3 regions of the Arthrobacter sp. P1_C12_2 genome follow, and region 3 is predicted to be linked to each of the others. Evidence: riboswitches for the same ligand, from Rfam matches in the RefSeq annotation. Region 3 holds a riboswitch; each other region holds the start of a gene.

Region 1 (3,241 bases), on a different contig from region 3:
ATCGCGGCGAGCCGGTCCTCGACTTCCTCGGGCAGGATCTGCTCGGGGTGGAAGCCCTCGAGCCCGAGCAGGATGGCCGTCATGGTGCCGTGGCCGTGGCCGGTGGCGGCGAGGGAGCCGTAGAGGTCCACCCGGAGCGAGGCGACCTTCTCCAGGTCCCCGGAGGCTTTGAGTTCCTCGGCGAAGACCGCGGCGGCCCGCATGGGGCCCACGGTGTGCGAGCTGGATGGCCCTATTCCGATGGAAAAGAGGTCAAAGACTCCAACAGCCATTGTCCGTTCCTAACTAGGTCTTGCTGTGGCCCGGCAGAGGGTCTTGCCGGAAGGCGGTCCGGCCGCCGGTAGGCGGCCAATCCCGCCGGTAGGCGGCCAATTCCGCCGGTTGGCGGCACTGCCGCCGGATGCACGACGCCGGGCGGCGGCTGGTGCGGCAACCCGGCGTCGTGATCTGTACTGCGTTAGTTCTGTACTGCTGCTAGTTCTGTACTGCTGCTACTTCAGTCTTACGTCGCTTAGGCGAGGTTATCAACCGAGGGGTAAAGCGGGTGGGCGGCGGCGAGGGCCTCCACCCGGGAACGCAGGCCGGACCGGTCCGCACCGGCGTCGGCGATCAACGCCTCGGCGATGATGTCGGCAACCTCGGTGAAGGCCGCCTCGCCGAAGCCGCGGGTCGCGAGGGCCGGGGTTCCGATCCGCAGCCCCGAGGTGACCATCGGCGGGCGCGGATCGAACGGGACGGCGTTGCGGTTCACGGTGATGTCGATCGCCGCGAGCCGGTCCTCGGCCTCCTGCCCGTTGAGCTCACACTCGCGCAAATCCACCAGGACCAGGTGCACGTCGGTGCCGCCGGAGATCACGTTGATCCCGTTGGCGGTGACGTCCGGCTGGACCAGGCGCTCGGCGAGGATCCGGGCGCCGGCCAGTCATCTGCACGGCCATCCTGTTCTTGGACGCCAGGCGGCGCAGCTCCGCCAGTACCTCGACCTCGCTCAACGCGCTGTCCAGGTTGAGCGGGCTTTCCTGACGGATGGAGTCGGGCACAGCGGTGTCCACAAGGCCATCAACGCTGTCGTAGCCGATCGCCTTGAGCATGGTGTCGATGTCGGCCTGGCGGCGCGCGCCGATGTGCCGGTCAACGAAGGCAGAGGGATTGGACTGAACGGTCATAGGGAACTCCAGGGTCTGGCCGGCCCGCAGGACACGGCTATGGATCGGGTTCCTCCCCGCTCTGTCGTGGACCTGAGAGATTCCGCAGACAGGGTCTGCTTGCACCGTCGGTGAGCTTGCCCTCCTGGTGAAGAGCGAGCTGCTTTCCAGAGTTGCCTCGTAGCGGCGGTACGTGGGCCTGAGAGATTCCCGGGGAGGACTTGCTCCTACGGCGCCCGCATCATTTGCTTGCGGGACTCTCCCGCCGCAGATCAAAAGCGTGTCGCTTGCGCCGTGACCGGGGTCCCAGCGGTGTTGCCATTCATCATCCAGCAGGGCCGGAACGGCTGGCTACAACAACCTGCTTAATTTTGTCGATGCCCTTTATCCATATGTATGAAAGCCGCCCCGGTGCGCGGACTTTATACGAATGTCTATACTCGCTGGCAAGACCGCACCGTTCATTCGTAGACGGGACCGGGGCCAAGCCCTGACTATTAAATGGCCCGAAAACACCCGCCCCCTGGCCCAGAAGGAGCTCTACTGTGACACTGGCACAGAGGATCAAAGATGTTCCATACACGACTTGAAATCATTCCTTCCGAGGGAATCGTCGAAAAAATCCAGACGGCAGTGCCGCTGACCACGACGCTCACCATCACGTGCCTGCCCCACCACGGGATCGGACGGACCATGCGCACGGCCGTCCAGCTCAGCCTGCTGGGCTACACCGTGGTCCCGCACCTCGCAGCCCGGAGCCTGGAGGACCGCTCCCAGCTGGCCGGCATCATCCGGGACTGTGGTGTGGCCGGCATCTCGGAAATGTTCGCGGTAGGCGGTGACGCCCCGCAGCCTGCGGGTCCCTACGCGAATGGCGGCGAGCTGCTGCGCGAGATCGCGGAAATCAGCGGCGGCCAGATGGCCGTTGGGATCGCCGGATACCCGGAGGGCCACCCCGGCATCGGCACTCTGCAGCTGCTCGAATCGCTATTGGCCAAGCAGGAACTTGCCTCCAGCGTCGTCACCCAGATGTGCTTCTCGGCGGACAGGATCCACAGCTATGCGGCGATGCTGCGCCGCGAGGGGGTCACGCTTCCGGTCCTGGCCGGGGTTGCCGGCGCCGTGCAACGAACCAGGCTGATCGCACTGGCAACGAAAATCGGCGTCGGAACGTCCCTGCGGTTCGTGAGCCGGACCGGACCGCTCGCCCGCCGCCTCCTGGGCGGCGAACGCTACTCTCCCGGCGCTCTCATCGACGAGCTGGCCGCGCAGCCCGTCATCGACGGCATCCATCTCTACAGCTTCAATTGCTTTGAAGCGCTCCCCTCCGACGTGGCCGGCCGCCGTCTTCGTTCCACTCAAGTGACCGGATGAACGCCATCTACGGCAACGGGCCGGCGGGCGGGGCTCAGGACCTGATGCGGTGCGTCCCGACGACGACGCCGCCGATAACCCCGGCCACTCCCAGCGGGACTGCGGCTAGCGCAGCGATGTGCGGCAGCAGGCTGTCGCCGACGACCAGATTCAGTCCCCCAATGACCACGGCCGGGACCGCCACCATGACAGTGACCCACAAGGGATCGCCCCGATACCTCGACCAGCCGGCGGCCGCCAGACCAAGGACGGCCCCGGCCAGGATGAGCGTGTTGCCGAGTCGGTCCCGCGCAAAGGCATTCGTGACGGACCCGAAGTAGAATTTCTGGCCCAGACCCAGGCAAAGCAGGATGAGGCCCACGGCCGCGACCACGGCCCACGCTGTCCGGGCCGGAACGGACGAACTCTGCATCAGCCCTCCTGCTGTCCTGTGGTGAACCGGAATGTTGTAACCGGATCGTACGCCACGACGCGTGGGCCAGGGTGGATGGGGGTCGGACGCCTGTGCGACCGGGAGCCAATCCGCTACTTCCTTGGCTGGACATGTTGTCCAACCAAGCATCGCCCCGTTTTCGGGCATGAGAAAACCCCTCCTCCCCGGCGGAATCACCGGGAAGGAGGGGTTCGTGGGGCCCCCTGTCGGATTCGAACCGACGACCCCCGCTTTACAAGAGCGGTGCTCTGGCCAACTGAGCTAAGGAGGCATTCCTGCAACCCGACAC
Region 2 (3,241 bases), on a different contig from region 3:
GGAGATGGCTTCCATCTCGGCCGTGGCGTTCAGCTTCATGGTGCAGGAGCCCAGCGGGATCATGGTGCGGTCCAGGGCGAGGTCCCGGTCCGAGAGCTTGCGGATGTAGCGCAGCAGCTGGGTTTCGGAGCGGTGCGTGTTGAAGACCGGGTGCTGCAGGAAGTCGGAGGTGCGCAGCACCGTCTCGGGCAGCTCGAAGCCCTTGGCCTCCACCAGTGGACCGGCGCCAAAGGCGACGACGACCGCGGAGAGGACCTCCGGCGTCGTGGTTTCATCGACGGACACGCCAACTGTGTCCGCGTCGATGAGCCGCAGGTTGATGCCCCGGGCCTCGGCGGCGGCGATGACCTTGGCGGCCTTGCCGGGCACACGGACCGTGAGGGTGTCGAAGAAGGAGTCGCTCGCCAGTTCGCGGCCGACGATCTTCAGCGTGGCGGCGAGGGCGCGGGTGTTGTTGTGGACGGTCTCGGCGATGGCCTTCAGTCCGTCAGGGCCGTGGTAGACGGCGTAGAAGGAGGACACGATGGCCAGCAATGCCTGCGCGGTGCAGATGTTGGACGTGGCCTTCTCGCGCCGGATGTGCTGTTCGCGGGTCTGCAGGGCCAGCCTGTAGGCCGGGACGCCGGCGTTGTCCTTGGAGACGCCGACGATGCGGCCGGGGAGCGTGCGTTCCATGCCCTCGCGCACCGCCATGTAGGCCGCGTGTGGGCCGCCGAAGAACAGCGGCACGCCCAGGCGCTGGGTGGAGCCGACGGCGATATCCGCACCCTGCTCGCCCGGAGGGGTGATCAGGGTGAGGGCAAGCAGGTCGGCGGCGACGGTGACCAGTGCGCCGCGTTCCTTGGCCTCGGCGATCACGCCGGACTGGTCCCACACCCGGCCGGAGACGCCCGGCTGCTGCAGGACGAGACCGTTGATGTCGCCGTCGGGCAGACCGGCGGAGAGGTCGGCGACCTGCACCTCGAAGCCCAGCGCTGCGGCACGGCCCTTGACGATCGCGATGGTCTGCGGGAGGCAGTCGGCGTCGAGGACGGTCTTGGCCCCGGCAGCGGACTTGTTTTTGTTGGCGCGGCGCATGAGAAGCACCGCCTCGGCGACGGCGGTGGCCTCGTCGAGCAGCGAGGCGTTGGCGACCGGGAGCGCGGTGAGGTCCTGGACCATGGTCTGGAAGTTCAGCAGCGCCTCGAGCCGGCCCTGGGAGATTTCCGGCTGGTAGGGCGTGTAGGCGGTGTACCAGGCCGGGGCTTCGAGGATGTTGCGGCGGATCACCGGCGGGGTGACGGTGTCGTAGTAGCCCTGGCCGATCATCTGCACGGCGGTCTTGTTCTTGGAGGCGAGCTTGCGCAGTTCGGCCAGCACCTGGACTTCGCTGAGGGCGCTGTCCAGGGTGAGGGGCTTTTCCTGGCGGATGGAATCGGGGACCGCGTTGTCAACGAGGCCGTCAACGCTGTCGTAGCCGACAGCCTTGAGCATGGTGTCGATGTCGGTCTGGCGGCGGGCGCCGATGTGGCGGTCTGCGAAGGTGGACGGGGACGATTGAACCGTCATGAGAGGAACTCCATAATTCAGGTGGCATCAAAACGCCACGATGATTCGGGTTCCTCCCCGCTCTGTATTGGACCTGAGAGTTTCCGTTTTGCCCTGCTGTTCAGCAGCGCGCCACTTGCACCGTCGGTGAGCCCGGTTGCCCGGACTGCTTTCCAGAGTTGCCTTGCCGCGGCGGTACGTGGGCCTGAGAGATTCCTGGGGAGGATTTGCTCCTACGGCGCCTGCTGAACGTACCGGCAGGACTCTCCCGCCGCAGATCATAAGCTGTGCCACTGGTCGGTGACACAGCTCACAATTTATCTGGTTGCCGGGCAGGATGCAAAATTTATTTCAATTGAGTCGCTGTTCCCGCGGACGACGGCGGGACTCCCCGCCGTCGTCCGCTGGCGTTTAGTGCCGCTCCCCTACAGTGCGGACCAGCCGCCGTCGGAGGCGAGGATGGCGCCGTTGACGTTGGTTCCGTCGTCGCTGAGCAGGAAGGTGATGGAGGCGGCGAGCTGCGCCGCGGCGGGCGTGGGACGGTGGCCTGCATCAGCGGGCCGAGGCGTTCGGCCGCGCTGGGATCCCCTGGTGGTCACGATGTTGGTGAGGGTGGGGCCAGGCGCCGCAGTCATCGCCCTCAAGGCCGGGGCCCCGCACCACATGAACCAAGAACAGCTCGCCGCAACGGTCCACCGTTCAAAGCCAGACCCTAGGCCGCGTCCTGACCCGGCTGGAGGCTGGAGGCTTCGTCACGAGGAAACGCAACCCACATGGCCGCCGCCAGTTCCAGGTTGAGGTAACCGACCCTCAGAGCAGCCCGCAAGGCGGAAAGCGCCGCCGTTGCAGCAGACTTCGACGGATGGGAACTTCCTCGGGAACATCTCTCCCGTTTCGTGAATATCTTCCGAGATCCCCGACAAGCGCGAGGTCCGAGCCGTAGCTAATTCGACACACTGTCCGGGCGGACGCCCTTGCGGATCTGTGGCGGGCAGGACGCGGGGCCCGCCGTCGTCCGGTGTGAGGACAACAACGAGCGGGACGGCGGGAAATCGTCCCGCCCTCCCGTTGATTCCTGCTCCCGAGACTCTCAGAAGTGTCCGGTCACCAGGTGCCCGAGCCGTGGTGGCGCTTGTTGTGGTCATGCCGGTGACCGTTATGGTCCCAGAACCCATCCTTGTCGTGACGGCAGCCGTCCCGTCCCGTCCATGAGCCGTTGTGGTCGTTGTCGTCACGCCAATTCCCGTTGTCGTCGCGCCAGCCCCACCCGTCAGAGTGGTCGTGCCAGCGGCTATCGCCGTCCCACCAGCCACGTCCGGCATCGTGCCGGTTGTTGTCCCGCATCTGATGCCGGTGCTCGAACGAAGATTGGTTCCAGGAAACGGTGGAGGTTGTAACGGCAGCACTGGCAGGCACGGCGCTGGCGCCCAGGCCCAACGCGGCCGTCGCAGCAGTTGTTCCGATGATGCGCATAGCCTTGTTCATGAACTTGGTCCTTCGAAGGGGTCGACGTTTCCGCTTCTCCCACCGATGCACTCCAGAAATGGCGTCGGCAGGATCCGCATCCCTGGACGCGATCCTGGGCAGGGAACCGGGACGTCGGCTTGATAGTCAGTGGAATTGTCCGCCCGGGATCGAGACCGGCGGTCATCGGTCCGCGTCTACAGGACCGATGTCATTTCCGGGATAATTGCCCGGGGCACCTTTCCAGTCA
Region 3 (3,241 bases):
AGGCTGACATCGAGCATCGGCGCGGTGCCCTCCCCGCGGGCAAGTGCGCGCTGCCGCCGGATGAACACATAACCCATGAGCAGGCCGGCACCGATGCTCGCGAAGGCCTCCGGGGCAGGCCCGTGGGTGGCGAGGGTCTTGATCCCGTAGACCACGGGCACCATGACCAGCAGGGACAAGACCATGCTCGGCACGTCCACGCGGCCCGGCTTCGGGTCGCGGGATTCCGGGATCAGTGCAGGGCCGAGCAGCAGCAGGGGCAGGATGATCGGCACCGCGATCAGGAGGACGGCGCCCCACCAGAAATGTTCCACCAGCCAGCCGCCGGCAATCGGGCCCAGGGCGGCGCCGCCGGAGAAGCCAGCGGCCCAGATCGCCACCGCGAGCCTGCGCCGGTTGGGCTGCGGAAAAATGTTCCGGATCAGCGACAGCGTGGACGGCATGAGCATGGCGCCGAACAGGCCAAGCCCGGCGCGGCCGGCGATCAGCCATTCGGCGCTCGGCGCGAACGCCGTCACGGCCGAAACCGCGGCAAAGCCCGCGCTGCCGACGAAGAGCAGCCGGCGCCGGCCGATCCTGTCGCCCAGGCTGCCCATCGCGACCAGGAGTCCGGCCAGGACCAGGGGATAGGCATCGACGATCCAGAGCAGTTCGACGCCGGAGGCGGCCAGGCTGCTGGCGATGGCCGGCAGGGCGAACGTCAGGGCCGTGTTGTCCACGGCCACGAGCAGGACGGGGAACATCAGCAGGGCAAGCGCCACCCAGTCACGCCACGGTGCCCGGGGGTCGGTGGCTGCCGTAGTGCTGGTGGCTGCGGTGATCGATGGAATGCTCATCAACGTAACTATACCGTCTGGACGGTACAGTTAAGAAATGCGCGACAGGACAGGCATGATGGGAGGCATGCCCAGGAAACCCGTCGCCCGCGAGGCCGTCCTCGATGCCTTCGAATCTCTGCTCATCGAAGTCGGTGAACGCGCTGCCACACTGGACGCCGTCGCGCGCCGGGCCGGCGTTTCCAAGGGCGGCCTGCTCTACCACTTCCCGACCAAGGAGGCGATGATCGCGGTCCTGCTCGAACGGCTGGACCGGCATCTGGCTGCGGATGTTGCTGCCATGGGGGAGGCCCCCGAAGGGGCGGCCGCCTACTTCATCAAGTCCTCGGTGTGGGCGGATACCCCCATGGACCGGGTTTTCGTGGCGGCAACGCGGCTCGCCGAGGTGGCGCACGGGGAGACCCTCCGCCGCTTCGCCGCCGCCCAGGCGAGCTGGCTGGAACTGTTGGCGGCCGACGTCGGACCCGCCATGGCGAAGGCCGTCCTGTACATGGGGGACGGACTGTATTTCAACGCCATGCTGGCCCGGGGGCCCGGCGGGCCGCTGCCGGAGGTTGAGGCGGATGTCCGGAGCCTCCTGGCCGCCGTCGAGCGCCTGCGCGGCTGACGCCCGCCGCCCGTAACCTGGGTCCACCGCCGGGAGGGAGTTTGCGGACGCGCGCCCGGCGTAGGACAATAAGAGCTGTGACTGTTGTCACCCCCAATTGAATACGCCTTTGATCTGCGGCGGGAGAGCCCTGCAAGTAGGTACAAGCAGGCGCCGTAGGAGCAAATCCTCCCCAGGAATCTCTCAGGCCCATGTACCGCCGCGGCAAGGCAACTCTGGAAAGTAGCAGGCGTGTCCCGGACGTGCCGTGCTCACCGACGGTGCAAGCGGAGTCCCTGAATCGCAGGCTGCGCGGAAACTCTCAGGTCCAATACAGAGCGGGGAGGAACCCAAATCAATGTGGCGTACCCTGCGCCGCCTGAGTTATGGAGTTCCTTGTGACTGTTACCCCAGCCTCCACGTCCTTCGTTGACCGGCACATTGGCGCCCGCCGCCAGGCCGACGTCGACGCCATGCTGAAGGCTGTCGGCTACGACACCGTCGACGCCCTGGTGGACACCGCCGTTCCGAAGGACATCCGTCAGGACGCCGACCTTGCGCTCGCCGCGGCCCTCAGCGAAGTGGAAGTCCTCGCCGAGCTACGCAAGCTGGCCTCGAAGAACAAGACCGCCGTGCAGATGATCGGCCAGGGCTACTACGACACGCTCACCCCGCCGGTGATCCGCCGCAACATCCTCGAAGCCCCGGCCTGGTACACCGCGTACACGCCCTACCAGCCGGAGATCTCCCAGGGCCGGCTCGAGGCGCTGCTGAACTTCCAGACCATGGTCCAGGACCTGGTCGGCCTGCCGATCGCCAACGCCTCGCTGCTGGACGAAGCCACTGCCGTCGCCGAGGCCGTTCTGATGATGCGCCGCGCCAACAAGAACAAGACGGCCCACGACGGCAAGACCGTCCTCGACGCCGACTGCCTCCCGCAGACCATCGCGATCGTCAAAGGCCGCGCCGAAGCCCTCGGCTTCGAGGTCGAGGTCGCCGACCTCTCCAAGGGCCTGCCCGAGGGCGTCATCAACGGCATCGTCCTGCAGCAGCCGGGCGTTTCCGGCCGCGTGTTCGACCACACCGCCGTGATCGCCGACGCCAAGGAACGCGGCGCCCTCGTCACCGTCGCCGCCGACCTCCTCTCCCTGACGCTCATCACGTCCCCGGGCGAGCAGGGTGCTGACATCGCCGTCGGCTCCGCCCAGCGCTTCGGCGTGCCGCTGTTCTTCGGCGGCCCGCACGCGGCCTACATGGCCGTGCAGAAGGGCCTTGAGCGCTCCATGCCCGGCCGCCTCGTGGGTGTCTCCAAGGACAACGCCGGCGTCCCGGCCTACCGCCTGGCCCTGCAGACCCGCGAGCAGCACATCCGCCGTGAGAAGGCCACCTCCAACATCTGCACCGCCCAGGCCCTGCTGGCCATCGTGGCTTCCTTCTACGCCGTCTACCACGGCCCCGACGGGCTGAAGGCAATCGCCCAGTCGGTCCACGTCCACGCCAAGACCATCGCAGCTTCCCTGAAGGCCGCAGGTTTGGACGTGCTGCACACCTCCTTCTTCGACACCATCACCGTCTCCGTGCCGGGCCGGGCAGCCGAGATCATCGCGGCCGCCGACGCCAAGGGCGTCAACCTGCGCGCCATCGACGGCGACACCGTCGGCATCTCCGCCGATGAGGCCACGACAGTGGACATCGTCGCCGACGTCATCGCCGCTTTCGGCGCGTCGGTGACCGACACGGCTGAAGGGTTCGGCCTGGACCCCGCCGTCGAGCGCACCTCCGACTACCTGCAGCACCCGGTGTTCAACACGCACCGTTC

What was found. Region 3 has a riboswitch for glycine ahead of gcvP (aminomethyl-transferring glycine dehydrogenase). Riboswitches for the same ligand answer to the same signal wherever they lie in the genome.
Region 1: linked by a shared signal. The riboswitch ahead of AC1DZQ_RS22030 (hypothetical protein) and the one ahead of gcvP (aminomethyl-transferring glycine dehydrogenase) in region 3 are both predicted to bind glycine.
Region 2: linked by a shared signal. The riboswitch ahead of gcvP (aminomethyl-transferring glycine dehydrogenase) and the one ahead of gcvP (aminomethyl-transferring glycine dehydrogenase) in region 3 are both predicted to bind glycine.

What each region holds. Positions count from the first base shown of each region.
Region 1 covers NZ_JBFUAF010000035.1:11,894-15,134, reverse strand. Annotated here, with positions in the region: partial or broken gene AC1DZQ_RS22040 (serine dehydratase beta chain) at 1-272, opposite strand, end outside; partial or broken gene AC1DZQ_RS22035 (serine hydroxymethyltransferase) at 512-922, opposite strand; partial or broken gene AC1DZQ_RS22030 (hypothetical protein) at 915-1,166, opposite strand; glycine riboswitch at 1,323-1,420, opposite strand; gene AC1DZQ_RS22025 (methylenetetrahydrofolate reductase) at 1,716-2,519, shown strand; gene AC1DZQ_RS22020 (hypothetical protein) at 2,554-2,931, opposite strand; tRNA gene AC1DZQ_RS22015 (tRNA-Thr) at 3,147-3,223, opposite strand.
Region 2 covers NZ_JBFUAF010000001.1:287,594-290,834, forward strand. Annotated here, with positions in the region: gene gcvP (aminomethyl-transferring glycine dehydrogenase) at 1-1,548, opposite strand, end outside; glycine riboswitch at 1,601-1,709, opposite strand; glycine riboswitch at 1,711-1,808, opposite strand; gene AC1DZQ_RS01390 (hypothetical protein) at 1,953-2,162, opposite strand; gene AC1DZQ_RS01395 (hypothetical protein) at 2,632-3,012, opposite strand.
Region 3 covers NZ_JBFUAF010000041.1:3,972-7,212, reverse strand. Annotated here, with positions in the region: gene AC1DZQ_RS22355 (MFS transporter) at 1-836, opposite strand, end outside; gene AC1DZQ_RS22350 (TetR/AcrR family transcriptional regulator) at 904-1,443, shown strand; glycine riboswitch at 1,554-1,652, shown strand; glycine riboswitch at 1,654-1,769, shown strand; gene gcvP (aminomethyl-transferring glycine dehydrogenase) at 1,809-3,241, shown strand, end outside.